Regions from separate parts of the Rhizobium sp. A22-96 genome, predicted to be linked through region 1. Evidence: predicted binding sites of a transcription regulator. Region 1 holds the regulator's gene; each other region holds the start of a gene.
What was found. Region 1 encodes PhoB, which activates phosphate uptake and scavenging genes when phosphate is short. Its sites were predicted from a motif close to TGTCATNNANCTGTCAT; they were not measured.

Region 1 (5,587 bases):
GATACGGGCAAGGCCTTCGCGCGCTTCCTCGGCGGTGACGATCAGCGGCGGCAACAGACGGATGACATTATCGCCAGCCGGGACACCAAGCAGATGTTCGGCGCGGATCGCCTGCAAGAGGTCCGCCTGCGGGATAGCCGCCTTGATGCCAAGCATGAGGCCTTCGCCACGAATATCCTCGATGATATCCGGGAAGCGATCCTTGAGCGAGGCGAGGCCCTGGCGGAAGACCAGTGCGATATCGCGCACATGTTCCAGGAAACCATCGGCCAGCACGATATCAAGCACCGCATTGCCGACTGCCATGGCCAGCGGATTGCCGCCATAGGTCGATCCGTGCGTGCCGGCCTTCATGCCGGAAGCCGCTTCGGCCGTTGCCAGGCATGCGCCGAGCGGAAAGCCGCCGCCGATACCCTTTGCGACCGCCATGATATCGGGCTTGATACCAGCCCATTCGTGGGCAAAGAGCTTGCCGGTACGACCAACGCCGGACTGCACCTCGTCGAGAACCAGCAGCAGGCCGTGCTCGTCGCAGATCTGGCGGAGACCACGCAGGAATTCATTGGTCGCCGGGCGGATACCACCCTCGCCCTGCACCGGCTCTATCAGGATAGCGCCCGTCGCCTCGGTAATGGCTGCGCGCACGGCATCGAGATCACCGAACGGTACCTGATCGAAGCCGGGAGCCTTCGGACCGAAGCCTTCGATATACTTTTCCTGGCCGCCGGCCGCGATCGTCGCGATGGTACGGCCATGGAAGGCACCTTCGAAGGTGATGATATGAAACTTCTCAGGATGCCCCTTGGCGAACTGATAGCGCCGCGCCGTCTTGATGGCGCATTCCAACGCTTCGGCACCCGAATTCGTAAAGAACACCTTGTCGGCGAAAGTGGCTTCCGTCAGCCGCTTCGACAGCTTTTCCTGACCAGGCACCTCGTAGAGGTTGGACAGATGCCAAACCTTGTCAGCCTGCGCCTTCAGCTCGGCGACAAGATGGGGATGAGCATGACCGAGCGAATTGACCGCCACGCCGGCTGCAAAATCGAGATAGCGTTCACCGCTTTCAGTGATCAACCATACGCCTTCGCCTCGCTCGAACCGCAGCGGAGCTCGCATGTAGGTATCATAAAGCGGCGCGGTCTCGGCCATGGCCATATCTCCTCGATCACAACTTTAAGGACCAATCGCTTCGTTTTTACGAAAGGGGTCCGAAAAAATCAAAAATGCCGCCTTGCGGCGGCCCGGTCACTATTGTTGTTTTGCACCGCGATGTCAACAAAACTGGCGCTTTAGCAGGTGCGAGAAAGTGCTTGCGCGCAAAAGGGATACGTTCGGTGCCGCATATTGCAGAAATGCCACGCCCGGACAGCAAGTTGGGGAAAACCTCGAAATCGATTCCTCAAGATTCCCGCGACTCTTGTCACGGAGTCTGCCTCACACTAGGTTAAAAACCAATTGCTAGACTGCATGCGGCGGAACTAGTCACCACAATTTTAGAGCGTTTCGTGCCTCGATCCCCATGCGAGGCAATGGTGAGGGATTCTGCCATCGGAAACGCGACAGCGGAGACAGGGCATGAATTGGACAGACGAACGCGTCGAGAAGCTGAAAAAGCTATGGTCCGAAGGGTTGAGCGCCAGCCAGATCGCGGCACAGCTCGGTGGCGTCAGCCGTAACGCCGTTATCGGCAAGGTGCATCGCTTGAACCTTCCCGGTCGAGCGAAGGCCGGCGGCACGACGGCGGCAGCTCGCACGCCGAAGCGCAACGCCACGGCACCGCGGGCTTCGAACTATCAGGCGCGCGTCGCAACCCGCACGGTTACCCGCCAGCAGGGCGCAACCATGTTGAAGGAAGAGATCGAGATCGATACGGTCAACGAGATCCAGTATCGTCCGGCCGCCAATGTGGTCGTTCCGATCTCCCGGCGTCTCGGCCTGACGGAACTGACGGAGCGCACCTGCAAGTGGCCGGTCGGCGATCCCCTGAAGGACGATTTCCACTTCTGCGGCAACGAGAGCCCGGATTCATCGCCCTACTGCACCTACCATCAGCGCCTGGCCTACCAGCCGGTGCATGAACGGCGCAGGCCAGCTCAGCCGCGCGGCTGAGACACTTCATCACTGAGATAAAGAAACGGGCCCTTTGGGGCCCGTTTTCTGTTTCCGCCGCGACTGCATAATTTCTTAAATCGGAACCGATTTAAGGGAAAATTATGCAGAATTCTAAGATGTTACAGCGACCTTAACGCGTCTTGAAAGACGCGTGGCGCTGTAATGTTGAGTGCCTGATCGGGTATTCCCGCTCAGGCCTCCATGGAGTAGCCCGCGCCGCGAACGGTGCGGATGACATCCTGCATATTGGAGAAGTTGAGCGCCTTGCGCAGGCGACCGACATGCACGTCGACCGTGCGTTCGTCGACATAGATATCATGCCCCCACACGCCGTCGAGCAGTTGCGAACGCGAGAAGACGCGGCCCGGCGAGGACATCAGGAATTCCAGAAGACGGAATTCGGTCGGTCCCAGCCGCACTTCGCGGCTCTTGCGGTGAACGCGGTGCGTCTCGCGGTCCAGCTCGATATCGCCACAACGCAACACCGTGGAGAGAACCTCCGGACGGGCGCGCCGCAGCATCGCCTTGACGCGAGCCATCAGCTCGGGTGTCGAGAACGGCTTGACGACGTAATCGTCCGCGCCAGTGGAAAGACCGCGCACGCGCTCGCTTTCCTCGCCGCGGGCCGTCAGCATGATGATCGGCAGGCGCTCCGTCTCCGGCCGCATGCGCAGCCGGCGGCAGAGCTCGATGCCGGATACACCGGGGAGCATCCAGTCGAGGATCAGAAGATCGGGAATGCGCTCCTGGAGACGCAACTCGGCTTCATCGCCTCTGAGGATCGTGTCGACCTCGAAGCCTTCGGCCTCGAGATTGTAGCGCAGCAGAACGCTGAGCGCTTCCTCGTCTTCTACAACAGCAACTCTCGGAACCATGCGCCTATGGTCTCCTTTCTTCGCTTTCGGATTATTCCGTCACTGCGCCGACGGTATTGGCGGTATCGTCCTTCGGGCGCTCGCCTTCGGGCTGAGCACCCGTCGCCATGTAATAGATCGTCTCGGCGATGTTGGTGGCATGGTCGCCGATGCGCTCGATGTTCTTGGCGCAGAAGAGAAGATGCGTGCAGGTGGTGATGTTGCGCGGATCTTCCATCATGTAGGTCAGCATCTCGCGGAAGAGCGAGGTGTACATCGCGTCGATTTCCTCGTCGCGTTCGCGGATCGACACGGCCTTGTCCGGCGAGCGGGTGGCGTAGACGTCGAGGACTTCCTTGAGCTGGCTCAGCGCCAATTCGGAAAGGTGCTCGATGCCACGAGCCAGGCGACGCGGAACGCCCGTACCCTGCACGGCGATGACGCGCTTGGCGGTGTTCTTGCCGAGGTCGCCGACGCGCTCCAGATCGGAAGCGATACGGATCGAACCCATGATCTCGCGCAGGTCGGCAGCCATCGGCTGACGACGGGCGATGGTGACGATGGCCTTGTCGCCGACTTCGCGCTCGGCATGATCGAGGATTACGTCGTCGGAGATGACCTTCTGCGCAAGACCAGTGTCGCTCTGGACCAGCGCCCGAACGCTGTCGCTGACCATTTGCTCGGCCAGGCCGCCCATTTCCGCAATACGGCGCGTCAGGAACTTCAGGTCTTCGTCATAGGCAGAGAGAATGTGAGTGGAGACCATTTTTCTATCCTCAAGGTGAACTGTGTGAAAGGAGCCGCGCGCACGGCATCATCAACCAAAACGGCCCATGATGTAATCCTGCGTGCGGAAATCGTCGGGATTGGTGAACATCTTATCGGTATCGTTCTCCTCGACCAGATGGCCGAGATGAAACATTGCGGTACGTTGCGACACGCGGGCTGCCTGCTGCATGGAATGCGTGACGATGACGATGGTGAAGTTTTCGCGCAGCTCGTGGATCAGATCCTCGACCTTGGCGGTGGCAATGGGATCGAGCGCCGAACAGGGCTCGTCCATCAGAATGACCTCCGGGCTGACCGCGACGGCACGGGCGATGCACAGGCGCTGCTGCTGACCGCCCGAGAGGCTCGTGCCGGCATCATGCAGCCGATCCTTCACCTCACCCCACAGACCGGCCTTCTGCAGGCTGGTTTCGACGATATGCTCGAGATCGGCTTTCGAGCGATGCAGACCATGGATGCGGGGGCCATAGGCTACGTTCTCATAGATCGACTTCGGGAACGGATTGGGCTTCTGGAAGACCATGCCGACCCGCGCGCGCAGCTCCACAACATCAATGTTGTTGTCGTAGACATCCTGATCGTCGAGCGTGATCTTGCCGGTGACGCGGCAGGTCTCGATCGTATCGTTCATGCGATTGAGGCAACGCAGGAAGGTGGATTTGCCGCAGCCCGAAGGACCGATCAACGCCGTAACCGTATTGGCGCGGATGTTCAGGTTGACGTCGAAGAGCGCACGCTTGTCGCCGTAGAAGACGGACACGTCCTGGCCGATCATCTTGTAGGGGATCGTCGTCATCTTCCTGGCCAATGCTCTTTCACTTGCGGCTTCCGTCATCATGTTCATTGGATCGCCCTCCCCTACCAGCGCCGTTCGAAGCGGCGGCGCAGCAGGATCACGCCGATATTCATCGCAACGAGGAAGAAGAGCAGGACGATGATCGCCCCGGAGGTTCGTTCGACGAACGCCCGTTCGGCTTCACTCGCCCACATGTAGATCTGCACCGGCAGCGCCGTCGAAGGATCGAGCGGCGATGCCGGGTAGTTGGCAACGAAGGCGACCATGCCGATCAGGAGCAGCGGCGCCGTCTCGCCGAGTGCATGCGCCAGTCCGAGGATGGTGCCCGTCAATATGCCGGGCATGGCGAGCGGCAGGACGTGATGGAAGACCATCTGCATGCGCGAGGCACCGAGGCCAAGCGCAGCGCTGCGGATCGAGGGCGGCACCGCTCGCAATGCCGAACGTGTGGCGATGATGATCATCGGCAACGTCATCAGGCTCAGCACTAGGCCGCCAACCAGCGAGGCCGAGCGCGGCAGGCCCATCATGTTGATGAAGACCGAAAGCCCGAGCAATCCGTAAACGATCGAGGGCACGGCCGCCAGATTGTTGATGTTGACCTCAATGAGGTCCGTCAGCCGGTTCTTCGGCGCGAATTCCTCCAGATAGATCGACGCAGCGACGCCAACGGGAAGCGCCAGAACCAGCACGGTCAGCATCAGATAGAGCGAGCCGATCAGTGCGACGCCGAGACCGGCAGCCTCAGGGCGGCTTGAGTTGCCCGACACAAACAGGCCGCTGTTGAAGGCTTCGTGCAGAGCGCCGCTCGCCGTCAGCTGCTTCATCCAGCCGAGCTGCCGGTCCGACACCTTGCGATCCTTCTCATCAACCGTCAGATCGATCTGTCCCTTGTTGGCGGAATCGATGTTGGCGCTCGCGAGGACGGTGAGGTTTTGCGTCGTTCCTACGATCGACGGATTGGCGGTAACCTTGTCGCGCAGCACGATCCTGGCGCCATCCGACACCATGGCGGTTGCCTCGCGCACGAGCGCCC
Region 2 (5,587 bases), on a different contig from region 1:
GACGATCGTCGGCAGAAACAGGCTGCCGCGATAAAAGGCCTGCATCGGGTTCTTGCGCACCGAATGAAGCATGACTGCAAAGATCAATGGCACGATAATCTCGGCCGGGATGAGGACTACGCAATAGAGCAGCGTATTCCAGGCCGCGGCGCGAAAATCGGCATTAGCGAAAACGGACGCATAATTGTCCAAGCCGACGAAGCGGATGTCCGACGACAGCAGATTCCAGTCGATTACGGACAGCACCATCGAAGCGATGAGCGGGCCATAGAGGAATATCGCAACGGCGAGAACGGCTGGCCCCACGAACAGATAGGGGGCCAGCGATCTAAGACGAAATGGCATGATGCTGTGCCTATGCCGAAATCAGGCCTGTCAGCTCGTCATGAGCGCCCTTGATGCCGTCGGCGACAGTCGTCTCCTTAAGCAACATGCGCGAAACCCACTTGCGCCACACGGCCTGACCTTCGAGGCCACGCTTGCCCGGCCAGATGGTTTCTGCGGTCAAGCCGTCCATCAGCTGGCCGGCTGCCGGCTTCATGAAGTCGTTGATCAGGGGAATGTCATGCGTCGACGTGTTGAGGTAGCCGGTCTGCGACCAGAGCGCTTGGCCTTCCTTCGACGCGCAGAATTCAAGGAAGGCGAGCGAGGCTTCCGCCTGTTCCTTGTTGCGGGTGTAGACGGCGATGAAATTGCCACCGCTGTTCATCTTGCGTGCATGGCCGGGAAGGCTCGGGAACTTGGTCGTGACGGCTTTTGCAGCGCCGAACGGGAAGGTGACGGCCGAGGTCGAGCTGGTCGTGCAGATGGCAAGGGCACCGGATTGGAATGCGGCGGTCTGTTCCTTGTCGCTGACGGGGAGCCAAAGGCCCTCATGCGCCGGAGCGCAATATTCCGTCATGCCGGCGATGGCTTCGGGGCTGTTCAAGGCCAGCTTGCCGGCCGGGTCGATAATGAAGCCGCCCGCGTTCTGGATGAAGGACTGGCTCGTCCATTCGTTGTTGGAGAGCGAGATCGGCGAACGATAGGTCGGATGCTTGCCCTTCAGCGCGGCATCGAGCTTGCGGGCACTGTCGTAAAGCCACGTCGTATCCGGTGTTTCCGGCAGGTTCGGATCGAGCCCGGCTGCCTGCCAAATCTCGCTGTTGATATAGGTGATCGGTGTCGACATGGCCCAAGGAAGGCCGATGACCGCGCCATCAATGGTGACGAGCGGCAGCACGGAAGAACGGAAATTGGCAAGGATGGCCTCTGCCTTCGCGGCATTGATTTCACGCAGATCGCGGGCGCCAAGCGTGCGCTTGGCGAAATAGCCAAATTTCCAGCCGGTGATCATCATCGCAGGCGGACGACCGGCGGCGATGCTGGCAACCGCCTTTGCGGTCACCGCTTCATAGTCACCGTCGAAGCGGTTCGTAACAGTGACGCCGAGATTCTTGGCGTTGAATGCGTCGACAACCTTCTGGAACGGCTTGTCGGAGCCCCAGGTGCTCGAGATTTCAATGGCCGCATCGGCCGATCGAGCTTTTCCGGTCAGCGCGATGTTTGCGCCGATGACTGCTGTTGTACCTGCAATAAATTGCCGACGATTAAGCTCTACCATTATACCCTCATTATCCGAATGAATAATATATCATCCGAATATTTATCTAATGGTGGCAAATGACATCCGTATGAAGAGGCGTTGGCCTAATGGCAGAAGATCACGGGTAAAATTCGGTTCATCAACGATCCATGGGACGTTCATCATTGAACAGAGATTGAAATACAATGCTGAAGCCGATATATGACATTCGAATGACATGGCTGGATTCGGATGGATGGGCATGGAGAAGAAGTCGCTGCACGGACAATGGCAGCAGGTCGAGAGCGATATTGCCGAGGATATTCTGACCGGCCGTCTGTCGCCCAAGGCACAGCTGCCGACGGAAACCGACCTGATGGACCGTTTCGGCGTCGGGCGTCATACGATACGGCGCGCTATTTCCCGTCTGGAAAGCCGTGGGCTTGTTCTGGTCGAGCAGGGACGCGGAACCTTCGTCAGGGATAGCCGCCTCGACTACCGTTTGTCCGAACGTACGCGTTTCTCCCAGAACCTGCTGGATCAGGGCAGGGAGCCGCTGGGGCAGGCCATCCACGAAGAAGTGGTTCCCGCTCCCGAGTTCATCGCCGAAGCTTTGCGGCTTCCGCACGGAGAGCCGGTCTATCATATCGTCCGCCGCGGCTTCGCCGACGACGAGCCGATAAACTATTCGCACGCCTATTATCCCGTACGCCGTTTCCCCGGCTTTGACGAAGCGCGGCGGGGCGGGCGGAGCGTGACCGTGATTCTGGCCGAGTACGGCATACCCGACTATATCCGCCTGCGCACCGACATAATCGTTCGGCTACCGACAAGCGAAGAGGCGAAGCAGCTATCTCAGTCGATGTCCCAGCCGGTGGTGGCGCTTAGAAAGGTCGACGTCGATCTCAAGGGCACACCGATTTCCTATTCGGAGTCGGTTTGGCCGGGTGAGCGTGTGCAGTTCTCGATCGACAATACCAGCCAGCTTCTGGACGTGTTGACGCGCGGCGATGCGGGTTAAACCGGCCTTGGCGGGAGAGCAAATCTGGCTCGATAAACTGACGACCGCAGACGGGCGCTCCCCATATACTAGATGGCCCATTCGGGATCGGTCGTGAAGGCAATGGTCAGCCAGCGGTCCGGGCTTTCATCACCGATCGCCTCACCGATCTCGTCGCGGATACGATCCCATTCCTCCAGTTTTCTCGCCGGTCCATCCTTGGGCACGATGAAGTAAAGCTCGATCTGCTTGCCGCGCCCGACGCGGGCGACATAGGAGCGGTAAGATTCGAAATTGTAGCGCTGGACGACGTCAGTGGCGACACGGTCGACATGCTCCCTCAGATCAGCCGGCGTCATGAGCATGATATCGGCAAATGCCTGTCTGATCGTGCCGGCCGGTATGGGGATGACGATGATGCACACAAGAGCAAGCGCCACAGGGTCGACATAGGGCGACATCCATTGCAGGCTCGTTCCCTGAATGAAGAAGCCGAAGATGAAGGCGATGAGCAGTGCGGTGCTGAGGCCGCCGGTCATCACCCAGGCCTTGGCGTCCAGGGCGATGAAGCTCGATCTGAGCGTCCTGTTCATCCTCTGGGCGTAGACTGCCATGGCGAAAGCAATGATCATTGTCAGCACGGCATAAATGATGGCTTGGTCGAAGGAGAGGTGTCGACCGCCGGCCATGATGCTGGCGACCGCATTGATCAATGCATAGATCGCCGCACCCGTCAGCAGGATGCCGTTGAGCCCGAGCACCATGGGTTCCAGATGCCAGAAACCCATGGTGAAATGCTTGGCGAACCTGCGGCTGCCCTCCGTGTCTGTTGCCGACGAGATGATCAGGTTGGAAACGATCAGCGCGACGATGGTCATGATCGCATCGGTCAAAGCGTAGACACCGTCGAAGACGATGGCGTAGGAGCCGGACAGGACGCCGAAGATGATGCCCGCGGCCGCAAGAACGAACGTCACGATGATGGAGACGCGCAAGACGCCTTGTTCAGTGCTCACTCTTCGATCCTCCTGAGGGATATCTCACACATGCTTCGATCGGTCCTTCTGTATACGGTTATACGACAGCTTTTCACGGCGTCCTAAAACGGGCCAATTGATTGGAGCCCATCGACAAGTGTCGCGATTTTCATGGGCTCCCAAAGGACGCGCTCCGCCCCTGCCGCCTGAACTCACTCGGGGTGACACCGGCCAACTTCTTGAAGTCACGCGCGAAATGGAAGGGGTCGGGATAGCCGCATCTGGCAGCGATCCGTCCGATCTGCTCTTCCGTCACGACGAGCAGTCGTTTGGCGGCGTTGACGCGCTCGTGGCGAAGCCAGTCGACAGGCGTCGTTCCCATCCTCTGACGAAACCGGCGAAACAATTGTGCCTGGCTGAGATTGGCGGCTGCGGCGAGTTCCGCCACGCTCCAGGGGTGTGAAAGATCCGTCCGTACGGTTTCCAGGACGCGTTGCAATCTCTGTACCGCGCCGCTGAGATCGTCGCCATCAGCGCGCTCGGACACCAGCGTCGATATCAGCTGTGCGAGCAAGGCAAAACACCGGCTGTCGGCCAGAAAGCCGCTTGTTTCCACCTCCCTGAGAATGTCTTCGAAAAGTGGCTGCAGATCATGTTGAGCCGCCGTCGCGAAGACAGGATTTCCGCCCACGCCCAGATTATCGAACAGGGTGTCGAGCCCGTGACCGACGAAGCCGAGCCAGAGATACGACCAGTGAGAATGATGCGGCTCACAGCCATGTGAGTAGAGCATTGAGGAGTCGAGCCAGGCGATTGTTCCCTGTTGTAGCAGGTTTGATTGTCCGTTGACGTCAAGCACACCTTTGCCGCTGAGGGTGAGGATCAGGGTATGCTGGTTAAAGCGCTGGGCGATTGGCGCTTCTGTGGGGCCGCAGATCCTCCGCCCAGCGGCCAGGAGCGAATAGGGTAGGGCGCGCGAGAGCCGGCCCGGTGTTTGAAAGAAGACCTCATCGAGGGCGCGGATTTCCGCCGCTGTTGCTTCGTCGACCATGGTGGCCCGACCATATCCGAGGATGAGAGTTTTATCCATATGGGCGCGGTTCGCATCCATGTCTTTCTGTCGTAGGGAAGGTTATTCTGCGCCAGTTTAACCGGAATGGAGGAGATCCAGGTGGCGATGACGGCAACCCAATCATTTGATCCGCTCTCGCAGGCATTCGCAGAGGATCCCTATGCGTCCTATCGCGAACTGCGCGCCAACGAAGGTCCGGTTTATTACGAGCATTTCGATATATGGCTGCTGTCGCGCTACCAGGATGTTGCCGCCGCCGCCGGCGACAAGACGCTGGTGCGCTCGCTTGAATTTTTCCTCTCTCCCGAGGAAATCCAGGAGCACAAGGTTCGGTTGAACTGGCATGATATGCCGAACCATTCGCGCTTCGTGCAGTTCAGCATGCTGGATTCCGATGGCGAAACGCATGACCGTCTGCGGCGCAAGGTTTTCCGCGAATTCACTCCCGCTCTCGTCGCCCGCCAGCGCGGGATGATCCAGGATTTCGTCGACAAGCTGCTCGCCCGGCTGCTCGAAGCGGGAACGATCGATTTCGTCGAGGATCTTGCCTCGGAAGTCCCGGGCCATATCATCGGCTCGGTGCTGGGTGTGCCGGACGAATATGCGGGGCAATTGCGTCGATGGTCGGAACAGGTGGTGCAGTATTTCGACGTCGACCGCAGTGCCGAGCGCAAGGCGATTGCCGAGCGCGCGACGACAGAGTTCTACGAATTGCTCAAAGAACTCATTGCCGATCGCGTGCGCAACCCGCGCGACGATCTTCTCTGTCGGCTCACGCAGGCCTATACCGCCGGCGAGCTCACCGAAGACGAACTCGTTTCCACCTGCATGCTGATCCTGATGGCCGGACACGGCTCGACGATCGACGTGCTGGGCAGCGGAATGCATGCTCTCTTGCAGTATTCAGACGCTCTGACCAAGCTCAGGGAAGCGCCGGCCGCGATGCCGACCGCCATTCAGGAAATGTTCCGGTA
Region 3 (5,587 bases), on a different contig from region 1:
CGGTCCTGGCTCTATCGCATCCGCCCGAGCGTGCGCCACACCCGGCGCTTTTCAAACGCCTCCTATCCGTTCTGGAAATCGGCTCCCTGCCTGGATGATCATTCGTTGCCCCTCGGCCAGCTTCGCTGGGATCCGGTGCCGGCGCCGACGGAGAAGATGACATTTCTCGAGGGGATGCGGACGATCACGACGGCGGGCGATGTCCTGACCCAGGCCGGAATGGCCGCACACCTTTATCTCTTCAATGAAGACATGATCGACGACTATTTCTTCGATGCCGATGGCGAATTGCTTGTCGTTCCCCAGGTCGGCGCGATCAGGGTCTTCACCGAAATGGGCATCATGGATGTCGAGCCCTTGGAAATCTGCGTCATTCCTCGAGGCATGATGTTCAAGGTGATGGGCAAGGGCGAGGAGAAGGTCTGGCGCGGCTATATTTGCGAGAACTACGGCGCGAAATTCACGCTGCCGGAACGCGGCCCGATCGGCGCGAATTGCCTCGCCAATCCCCGCGATTTCAAGACGCCCGTTGCCGCCTACGAGGACAAGGAAGTGCCTTGCCGCGTGCACGTCAAATGGTGCGGCAAGTTCTATGTCACCGACATCGGCCACTCACCACTCGACGTTGTCGCCTGGCACGGCAACTACATCCCCTACAAATATGACCTGCGGACGTTCTCGCCGGTCGGCGCGATCCTCTTCGACCATCCCGATCCGTCGATCTTTACCGTGCTGACGGCGCCGACCGAAGCAGCAGGCACCGCGAATGTCGACTTCGTCATCTTTCCGCCGCGCTGGCTGGTGGCCGAACATACCTTCCGGCCGCCCTGGTACCATCGCAACATCATGAGCGAGTTCATGGGCCTGATCCACGGCCAGTACGATGCCAAGGAAAAGGGCTTCGTGCCCGGCGGTATGAGCCTGCACAATATGATGCTGCCGCATGGACCGGATGCATCCGGCTTCGAAAAGGCCTCCAATTCCGACCTGAAACCGGTGAAGCTGGATCACACCATGGCCTTCATGTTCGAGACCCGTTTCCCGCAACAGCTGACGAAATACGCTGCCGAACTTGAAACGCTGCAGGATGACTATCTGGAATGCTGGGACGGTCTGGAGCGCAGGTTCGACGGCACTCCGGGCATCAAGTGAAGATCGATCCTGCATTCTCTGATATCGGAACCGGACCATGAAGCTTGCGACTTTGAAGGACTCCACAAGGGACGGCCGGCTTGTCGTCGTCTCTCGCGATCTCACCCGCTGCTCCGAGGTCGGCCATATCGCCCGCACCTTGCAGGCGGCTCTCGACGACTGGGACCATGTTGGCCCGAGACTTCAGCTGATAGCCGAGGGTGTCGAAACGGGAGCCCAGCCGACGATCAGGTTCCACGAGCATGACGCCGCGTCACCGTTGCCCAGGGCCTACCAGTGGGCCGATGGTTCAGCCTACGTCAACCATGTCGAACTGGTGCGCAAGGCGCGCAATGCCGAAATGCCGGCGAGTTTCTGGGTCGATCCGCTGATGTATCAAGGCGGCTCGGATGGCTTTCTTGCGCCGCGCGATCCGATCGTGGCCGCCGACGAGGCCTATGGGATCGACATGGAAGGTGAGGTCGCCGTCGTGGTCGGCGACGTACCCATGGGGGTCAGTCCGGACATCGCCCGGCAGGCCATCCGGCTGGTGATGCTCGTCAACGACGTGTCTTTGCGCGGCCTCATCCCACAGGAGCTGGCAAAGGGGTTCGGCTTTTTCCAGTCCAAGCCTGCTTCGGCATTTTCCCCGGTTGCCGTCACGCCGGACGAGTTGGGCGAGGCATGGGATGGTGGCAAGCTGCATCTGCCGCTGCTGGTGACGCTGAATAACAGGCTGTTCGGCAAGGCGAATGCCGGTATCGACATGACCTTCGATTTTGGCGAGCTGATTGCCCACGCCGCGAAAACCCGCAGCCTCGTGGCCGGCACAATCGTTGGTTCCGGCACGGTTTCCAACAAGCTTGACGGCGGACCGGGCAAGCCGGTCGAAAGCGGCGGCGTTGGTTATTCCTGCATTGCCGAGATCCGGACGATCGAGACCATCGAAACCGGCGCGCCAAAGACGCCGTTCCTGCGGTTCGGCGATCAGGTTCGCATCGAGATACAGGATCATGCAGGCCATTCGATCTTCGGAGCGATCGAGCAGACCGTCGAAAAGTACCAGGGACCGCAGCCGCGATGAGCGAGGTCATTCTTTACGATTACTGGAGATCGTCGGCGAGCTACCGTGTCCGCATCGCGCTCAACATGCTCGGGATGGCTTACAAGAGCGTATCGATCAACCTGCTGGACGGCGAGCAGAACAGCCCGGACTATCTGGCGCTCAATCCCCAGGGGTTCGTTCCGACGCTGGTGATCGATGGCAATACGCTGACGCAGTCGTTGTCCATCATCGAATATCTGGCCGAGCTTCGCCCGGAGAGCGGGTTGATGCCCGTCGACATTGCGGGCCGGCAGCATGTGCGGGCGCTTGTCTACGCGATTGCCATGGATATCCATCCGATATGCAACACGCATGTCGCGGCCTATGTCACGACCATAACGGACAAGGCCGACGCCCGCGAGGAGTGGATGCGGCATTTTATTGCCACCGGGCTTCGCAAGCTCGAAGCGATGCTGGGCGGCTTCGATGGCGCGTTCAGCTTCGGGGATAGGCCGACGATGGCAGACATCTGTCTTGTCCCGCAGGTCTATAATGGCCGCCGCTGGGGTGTCGACATGACCGATCTGAAGCGCGTCGTCGAGATCAATGACAGATGCACCCAACTGCCCGCCTTTCAGGCGGCGCATCCGGACCGTGCGAAGCCCTGACGAAAAGCTGGCGCCAAAATGCGCCGGCCGCCTCCTTTTTTAGATGCTGTACATACAATCAGCAATCCTTAGTGAATTGATTTGTTCATTCACGGTTGCAGAAAGTTGGCCGTTTTTTATGTGATTGTCATCTGGCCTTTATAAGGGAGAGGAGGAAGTAACCAAGACGCGGGGGTATGAAATGCGTAAACTTCTTCTTTCCATGGTGTCGGCAACCGTATTGGCTGGGGCCGCCAATGCAGCAACCGTCTACCCTTTGGACCGGGCAACGGTACTCGTTGGCTCACCCTTCGACTTCAAGGTCGAGTTTAGCAAGGTGGTGAAGCCGGAAGACGTGAAGGTCACGGTCAATGGCGAGAGCTATGACGCAGTCTTCGGCAAGGCGGCTGATTTCGTCGCCGAGGAAAAGGGTGCGGAAGACAAGGTTCTCGGCTCGGCTCTGATCCTGCGCGGCGTCAAGCTCGCAAAGCCCGGCCAGTACAAGGTCGAGGTTTCGGCCGGCGACGAGAAAAAGTCGGTCAATTGGGACGTCTACGCCACCTCGGCAGCACCGAAGGCCAAGAACATCATCTTCCTGCTCGGCGACGGTCTTTCCGTTGCACATCGCACCGGCGCCCGCATCATGTCCAAGGGCATGACGGAAGGCAAAGCCAATGGCCGCCTGGCCATGGACGATATTCCGCCGGTCGCCTTTATCGGCACGTCCTCAACGTCGGCTATCGCGACCGATAGCGCCAACACCATGTCGGCCTATATGACCGGCCACAAGTCCGCCGTGAACGCACTCGGCGTCTATGCCGACCGCACGCCGGCAAGCCTGGACGATCCCAAGGTCGAAACCATCGGTGAAGCGCTCCGCCGCACCGGCAAGAAGTCGCTCGGCATCGTGACGACGGCCGAAGTCGAAGACGCGACGCCGGCAGCGCTCGTCTCCCACACCCGCAAGCGCGGCGACAAGGCCGAGATCGTCGGCATGATGTACGACGTCAAGCCGGATGTCCTGCTCGGCGGCGGCTCGGCCTACTTCCTGGCCAAGAGCGTGCCCGGTTCGAAGCGCAAGGATGACAAGGATTACATCGCGCTCTTCAAGGATGCCGGCTACGCCGTTGCCACCGACAAGAACGAACTGGCTGCCGCAGCCGGCTCGAACCAGGACAAGCTGCTCGGCCTGTTCCACACCGGCAACCTCGACGTCACGCTCGACCGCGAATTCCTCAAGAAGGGCACCGTCGACAAGTTCCCGAACCAGCCGGGTCTCGTCGACATGACCAAGGTTGCGCTCGACAAGCTCGCCAAGAACCCGGAAGGCTTCTTCCTCGTGGTCGAGGGAGCATCCATCGACAAGATGAGCCATCCCCTCGATTGGGACCGCGCCTTGGTCGACACCATCGAGTTCGACAAGGCCGTTGCCGTTGCCCGCGAGTTCCAGGCGAAGAACCCGGACACGCTGATCGTCGTCACCGGCGACCATACTCATGGCGTCTCGATCATCGGCACCGTCGATGATAATAAGCCGGGTACGGAAATGCGCGAGAAGGTAGGCACCTATGCGGCTGCCGGCTTCCCGAACTACGAGGACAAGGATGGCGACGGCTATCCGGACCGCGTCGATGTTTCCCGTCGTCTGTTCATCGCGGCCAACAACGGTCCTGACCACTACGAGACCTTCCGTCCGAAGCTCGACGGTCCTTTCGTTCCGGCGATCCAGAACGAGAAGAAGGAATATGTTGCCAACGAAGCCTACAAGGACGTGCCCGGCGCCGTCTTCGTACAGGGTAACATTCCGAAGGACGAAGACAGCGGCGTCCATGCCGTAGACGATATCGTTCTGCAGGCCGCAGGCCCGGGCGCGGAAGGCTTCCGCGGCTACATGGAACAGAGCGACGTCTACAAGGTCCTGGCCGACACCTTCGCGCTCGGCACCGAAAAGATGTAATTCGCCTGATCGGCGAATGCGGACAGGCGGCTTCTGGCCGCCTGTCCTTCCATATTTCATGGGGGTTTCCATGTCTCAGAACAAGCCTGTTTCCATCAGCCGCCGGGCGCTGATGACCGCCGCTGCCGTGCTGCCCATGGCTGGCATTGCCATGCGGGCAAAGGCTTCCGAAAAGCTCGGCTTCAGCGAGCTCTACAAGAGTTTCGGCCCGCTCGGCCTCGAATTCTCCGACAAGGTAAAGCAATTGAGCGGCAAGCACGTCGCCATCAACGGCTTCATGGCGCCGCCGCTGAAGGCGGAGGCAGCCTTCTTCGTCTTGACGGAGATTCCGATGTCGCTCTGCCCCTTCTGCTCTTCCGATGCCGACTGGCCCGACAATATCATGGTCGTTTATCTCTCTGCCAAGCAGACCTTCGTGCAGTTCAATGCGCCGATCGTGGCGCGAGGCGTGCTGGAGTTCGGCTCGTGGACGGATCCGGAAACCGGCTTCATCAGCCAATTACGTCTGCGAGACGCCTCCTTCAGGACGGCTTGATCTCATGCTGGCGCTCGATATTTCCGGTCTTGAAATGCAGTTTCCCGGTCTGGCCGCGCCGGTGCTGGCCATTGAGAAATTTCATCTGCCGGCCGGCGGCCGGCTCGCGATCACGGGTGCCTCCGGCTCCGGCAAGAGCACATTCGTGAACGTGATTACTGGCCTTGAGACAGTCACGCGCGGCAGCGTTTCCTGGAGCGATACCGAGATTACGCGTCTTTCCAATGGAAAGCGCGACGCGTTCCGGGCCGGGAATATCGGCCTCGTCATGC
Region 4 (5,587 bases), on a different contig from region 1:
TCATGTTGCAGATAGCGGTAGTCCCGTATCATCGGATCGATAGACCCCTCATTGCGTGACCAGTCGGGGAATGTCTGGTCGTCGCGGGTTGCGAGCTGATAGCGATCGACGATGTCGTATTTCTTCTGCACGCGGCCGAGAAAGCCGGTATAGAACGGATGCTCGTATCCAGCTGTTTTCAGTACCTGATAGGGCAGCTGTGACGGGCTGATGGTGCCGATATCCTTGCGCACGCCCTTCTTGCTCGACCAGATGACCAGCGGTGTTTCATGCTCCTGCTTCATGATGTCGAGCGGAGCCTTGCGGGTCGCGACCTGCTGCGGCATGTAGCCGGTGTTCGGATAGATGCTGCCGAGCGGCGGCAGATGATCGCCCCAGAGGACAATGATGGTTTCGCGGTCGCGCTTTTCAGCCCAATCCATCAGCATTTTCAAACTGTCGTCGGCTTCGCGAACACCCTGTGCATAGGTGCCAAGCGTTTCCCGGTCGTCGTCATTCAGATTGCCGGCAATATTTACCGTGTTCCGGGCGTAGCGATTGGCTTCATAGGGGCCATGTCCCTGAAGGGTGACGGCGAAAAAGAAGAACGGCTTTTCGGCCCCATCGCCTTCGCGCATGATCTCCTTCAACAGGGAGTCATCGGAAGCGAACATGCCGCGCTTTTCCATTGCCGGCAGCGTTTCCTGGGTGTGGAATTCCTCGAAGCCGAAAGCTCTATAGACTTCGTTACGGTTCCAGAACCAGCCGCTGAACGGATGGAGCGCGCGGGCCGCGTAGCCTTCTGCTCGGAAGAAGGTCGCGAGCGAGGGCATGGGGCGGCGCACATATTGCTGATAGGGAATGCTGCCATAGGGCAGGAAGGCGTTGGAAAAGCCGGTCAGCGCCTCAAATTCCACATTGGCGGTCATGCCGCCGAATTCAGGCGAAAAGACATTGCCTGATTGCCGGGCACGGATCGTCGGCATCGGGTCGGGCGTGAAGCCGACATTGGAAAGTCGCGTCGGATCCCACAGGGATTCGCTCATTAGCATGATGACATCAGGCTTCTGGCGCGGGCCGGAAAGATAGCCATAGTTTCGTGCCGGTATCGCATCGATCGCGTCCGGCCCGTAACCCGCCGGAGATTTGACGTCGGCCATCGGCAGGTTCAGCGAGAAGGCGATGACGAAGCCGTTATAGGTGTAGTTTTCCTTCTGATCCCAGACGATCGGGATGATACGCAGCTTTTCGCGGATGAAGGAATATTGCGTCGGATCCATCTGCGAAACGAAGACCGCAGCTAGTGGCAGACAGATCGACAGCCTGGTCATGCGTGCCCTTTGCGACAGCGCGGCTGCGTGTCGCCAGGCGAAACGCCACAGAAAAGCAAGAGCGACCAATGCCGCGATGATACCGACGACGAGTGCCACCGAGGTCCACGGACGATCACGCACCATGACCGGCAGTAATTCCATGATCTGCCGCGCAAACAGGAAATCCGAAGGATAAAGCGGATCGGACAGATAGTTCTGTTTTTGGCTCGAGATGAAGGCGGGAACCAGTAGAAGGGGCGCGACGATCAGGACGGATAGATGGGCCCGGCCGAAGATCGCGTCCGCTACCAGCATGATCAACATGACTATGCCAATGGTGGTGAAGCCGGGGCGGGAAGGAGAAAACACATATGGCAGCACGGTCGCGAATTCGCCGCGTGCGATCCATTCGACGCCGAGGACCAGCAGTAGCGCCAGCAGCATGGTCAGACCAAGGCTCAGAAGCTGGCGCAGGACATTTGATTGTTGTCTTGCCGCGCCGATTTTCTGAAAAGAAGCGAGCTTGCCCGCCAAGGCGGAACCAATGACCAGATCGACCAAGGGTTTCTCCGAATGCTAAAATATTCATATAATTGTCATGCTTCTGTCATGAATGCCGGATGAACCGCAAGGCAGGCTTGATACTTTTCCGGGTAAAAATACCGCCTATGCGCGTAGTGCGATCTTTGATGCCCAGAGGCGAACGAAGGCGGTTGCGGAAGCAAGAGGCCATCGCTAAATGTATGGCATGACAGAGCAAAGCCCGATCACTCACACCATCCGCATCGCCGTCGCGCAGCTCAATCCGACGGTCGGCGACATCTCCGGCAATCTTGCCAAGGCACGCGAGGCGCGGGCCGAGGCGGCGCGCGAGGGTGCGCAGCTCCTGATGCTAACGGAACTGTTCATTTCCGGCTATCCGCCGGAGGATTTGGTCCTGAAGCCAGCCTTCATCCGTGCGTGCTGGAAAGCGGTCGAAAGCCTGGCCGCCGATACCGCCGACGGCGGGCCCGGTGTCATCGTCGGTGTCCCACGGCAGGATGATACCGGCCGTTACAATTCCGTGGCCGTGCTCGATGGTGGCAAGGTCATTTTCGTCAGAGACAAGGTCGACTTGCCGAACTATGGCGAATTCGACGAAAAGCGGGTTTTCGATGAAGGCACCATCTCAGGTCCGGTCAATTTCCGTGGCGTCCGCATCGGCATACCGATTTGCGAGGAGATCTGGAATGATCTCGGCATCTGTGAAACGCTGGCCGAAAGCGGTGCGGAAATCCTGCTGGTCCCCAATGGTTCGCCCTACTATCGTGGCAAGGTCGACGTCCGTCACCAGGTCGCGCTGCGTCAGGTAATCGAGTCAGGCTTGCCGCTCATTTTTGCTGCGCAGGTTGGCGGTCAGGACGAACTGGTTTTCGACGGTGCAAGCTTCGGCTTCAATGCGGACAAGACCCTGGCCTTCCAGATGAGCCAGTTCGAGACCGCGCTAGCGGTGACAACCTGGAAGAAGAACGGCGACGTCTGGCACTGCGCCGAAGGGCCGATGGCGCATATTCCGGAAGGCGAGGAGGCTGATTATCGTGCCTGCCTGCTGGGCTTCCGTGACTATGTCAACAAGAACGGCTTCAAGTCCGTCGTGCTCGGCCTGTCCGGCGGCATCGACTCGGCGATCTGTGCGGCGATTGCGGTCGATGCGCTCGGAGAGGAGCGTGTGCGCACCGTTATGCTGCCCTATCGCTATACCTCCGAGGACTCGCTGAAGGATGCGGCCGATTGCGCCAAGGCGCTCGGCTGCCGTTACGATATCGTGCCGATCGAGGAGCCCGTCGGCGGCTTTACCTCCGCCTTGTCCGATCTGTTCGAAGGCACCGAGAGTGGCATCACCGAAGAAAACCTGCAGAGCCGCGCCCGCGGGACCATTCTGATGGCGATCTCCAACAAGTTCGGCTCGATGGTGGTGACGACCGGCAACAAGTCGGAAATGTCGGTTGGATATGCCACGCTCTATGGCGACATGAATGGCGGCTTCAACCCGATCAAGGACCTCTACAAGATGCAGGTCTATGCGTTGTCACGCTGGCGCAACCTGCATGTGCCGCCGGGCGCGCTTGGCCCCTCGGGCGAGGTGATCCCTTACAATATCATCGACAAGGCGCCGTCGGCCGAACTCAGGCCGAACCAGACGGACCAGGATTCGCTTCCGCCCTATCCGGCGCTCGACGATATCCTGGAATGCCTGGTGGAAAAGGAAATGTCGGTCGAGGAGATCGTCGCACGCGGGCACGACGTCACGACGGTGCATCGTATCGAGCATCTGCTCTATCTCGCCGAATACAAGCGCCGCCAGTCGGCGCCGGGCGTGAAGATCACCAAGAAGAATTTCGGCCGTGACCGCCGCTATCCGATCACCAATCGGTTCCGCGATCGCTGATCGCGACACCCGGCGACAAGGGAACGAAGAATGCGCAGCTCGGTCGAGATCTACAATATTCGCACGGGAGCGAACCGGATTGTCTCGCAGACGGACCAGCTGATCGAGGCGCCGAACTATTCGCCTGACGGACGCTATTTGCTGTTGAACGGCGATGGGCTGCTTTACCGATTGCCGCTGGATGGTAACGGTGTGTTCGCTTGCGTCGATACCGGTTTTGCCCGAATGTGCAACAACGATCACGGGATTTCTCCGGATGGATCGTTGATCGCGATTTCCGACAAGACCGAGCACGGCAAATCCTGCATCTATGTCCTGCCGGCCGAAGGCGGCACGCCACGCCAGGTGACGAGCAACCTGCCATCCTATTGGCATGGTTGGTCGCCCGATGGGCAGCGTTTTTCCTATTGCGGCATTCGCAACGATGTCTTCGATATCTACACGATCGCGATCGATGGCGGCGAAGAGACACGGCTGACGCACGGCGAGGGCCGCAATGACGGGCCTGATTTTTCTTTCGACGGGCAGTGGATCTATTTCAATTCCAGCCGCACCGGCCTGATGCAGATCTGGCGTATCCATCCCGACGGCACCGGGCTGCAGCAGTTGACGGACGATAATTACGGCAACTGGTTCGCCCATCCATCTCCCAAGAATGACAAGGTCGTTTTGATCTCCTACGATCCCGATGTCTTCGACCATCCGCGCGATCTCAACGTTCGGATGCGGTTGATGGATATGGATGGCGGCAATCTCACGACGCTGTTCGAGCTCTTTGGCGGGCAGGGCAGCATCAATGTGCCGAATTGGTCACCGGATGGTGATGAGTTCGCCTACGTCCGTTACGAGCCCGTTTGACCCCACTGGACAGATCGCAACCGCCGCGATAGATGTGGCTCGTTCTCAGGGCGCATCCGATCCGCGGGAAGGGCAAGGCCCACCTGATACGTAGAATGTGAGACTGCCACACCTCTTTTCAGTCTGTGGGCGCGGATACCGGACGTAAATGGAAGGAGGTCTATCGTGACCACGCGCTCTTTGGCGAGCACCGCCACACTCGATTCCCTGAAAAAGCAGGCCAAGGCTTTCCTCAAGGCCGTTCAATCCGGAGACGCTTCGGCGCGAAGCCGCGTCGAGCCGTATTTCCCTGATAGTGCCGGCGTCGGGCTTCAGGACATACAGCTTGTGCTGGCCCGTGAGTTCGGCTTTTCCAGCTGGACGAAGCTCAAGGCCCATCTGGAGACCGGCGACCGCAAGCAGGTTCCGCAAGATCAGCTCGCCAACCGCTTCCTCTCGCTCGCAACGGTTTCCTATTTCGGCAGTATTGCTGCTGATCCGGCTCGGTTCGATGAGGCCTTGCAGCTGCTGGAGGCAAATCCGGAGATTGCCGGCGAGAATATCCATATTGCTGCCGTGCTCGGTGATGTCACCGGTGTGAGCCGCTGGCTCGATCGTCAACCGCAGCTTCTCGACCGCAAGGGCGGCCCTTACGACTGGTCGCCGCTGATGTATGCGGCCTATGCCCGCTTGCCAGGCCGCTCCAGCCTGCCGGCCGCCGAAGAGCTCATCAGGCGCGGCGCCGACGTGAATGCCTTCTTTCTCGATGGTGGCCAGTATCGTTTCACGGTCCTGACCGGCGTCTTCGGGGAGGGAGAAGCGGGAAAGGATCGCCAGCCACCGCATCCGGAATGCGAGGCCTTTGCACGGTTGTTGCTTGAGGCCGGCGCCGAAGCCAATGACAGCCAGGCGCTCTACAACCGGATGTTCGAGCCGGACAATACTTGCCTGAGCCTGCTGCTGGAATACGGTCTTTCGGCTGACGCCAAGAACAATTGGCTGGTGCGTGAAGACGGAAAATTCGTCGCAA

Region 2: a site for PhoB is predicted at 1,787-1,803, ahead of phnF (phosphonate metabolism transcriptional regulator PhnF). Genes of this name have one in related genera too.
Region 3: a site for PhoB is predicted at 2,970-2,986, ahead of ACQZ6F_RS06155 (alkaline phosphatase). Genes of this name have one in related genera too.
Region 4: a site for PhoB is predicted at 1,887-1,903, ahead of ACQZ6F_RS06990 (LTA synthase family protein). Genes of this name have one in related genera too.

Annotation. Positions count from the first base shown of each region.
Region 1 is NZ_JBNWDQ010000005.1:418,506-424,092, reverse strand. It holds gene ACQZ6F_RS23610 (aspartate aminotransferase family protein) at 1-1,149, opposite strand, end outside; gene ACQZ6F_RS23605 (GcrA family cell cycle regulator) at 1,576-2,109, shown strand; gene phoB (phosphate regulon transcriptional regulator PhoB) at 2,304-2,987, opposite strand; gene phoU (phosphate signaling complex protein PhoU) at 3,019-3,732, opposite strand; gene pstB (phosphate ABC transporter ATP-binding protein PstB) at 3,784-4,599, opposite strand; gene pstA (phosphate ABC transporter permease PstA) at 4,614-5,587, opposite strand, start outside.
Region 2 is NZ_JBNWDQ010000006.1:178,558-184,144, reverse strand. It holds gene ACQZ6F_RS25600 (carbohydrate ABC transporter permease) at 1-345, opposite strand, end outside; gene ACQZ6F_RS25595 (extracellular solute-binding protein) at 356-1,603, opposite strand; gene phnF (phosphonate metabolism transcriptional regulator PhnF) at 1,827-2,585, shown strand; gene ACQZ6F_RS25585 (cation diffusion facilitator family transporter) at 2,654-3,580, opposite strand; gene ACQZ6F_RS25580 (helix-turn-helix domain-containing protein) at 3,711-4,631, opposite strand; gene ACQZ6F_RS25575 (cytochrome P450) at 4,719-5,587, shown strand, end outside.
Region 3 is NZ_JBNWDQ010000001.1:1,371,826-1,377,412, forward strand. It holds gene hmgA (homogentisate 1,2-dioxygenase) at 1-1,152, shown strand, start outside; gene ACQZ6F_RS06145 (fumarylacetoacetate hydrolase family protein) at 1,190-2,215, shown strand; gene maiA (maleylacetoacetate isomerase) at 2,212-2,844, shown strand; gene ACQZ6F_RS06155 (alkaline phosphatase) at 3,026-4,780, shown strand; gene ACQZ6F_RS06160 (hypothetical protein) at 4,851-5,315, shown strand; gene ACQZ6F_RS06165 (ABC transporter ATP-binding protein) at 5,320-5,587, shown strand, end outside.
Region 4 is NZ_JBNWDQ010000002.1:106,165-111,751, reverse strand. It holds gene ACQZ6F_RS06990 (LTA synthase family protein) at 1-1,796, opposite strand, end outside; gene ACQZ6F_RS06985 (NAD+ synthase) at 2,041-3,720, shown strand; gene ACQZ6F_RS06980 (TolB family protein) at 3,751-4,578, shown strand; gene ACQZ6F_RS06975 (ankyrin repeat domain-containing protein) at 4,744-5,587, shown strand, end outside.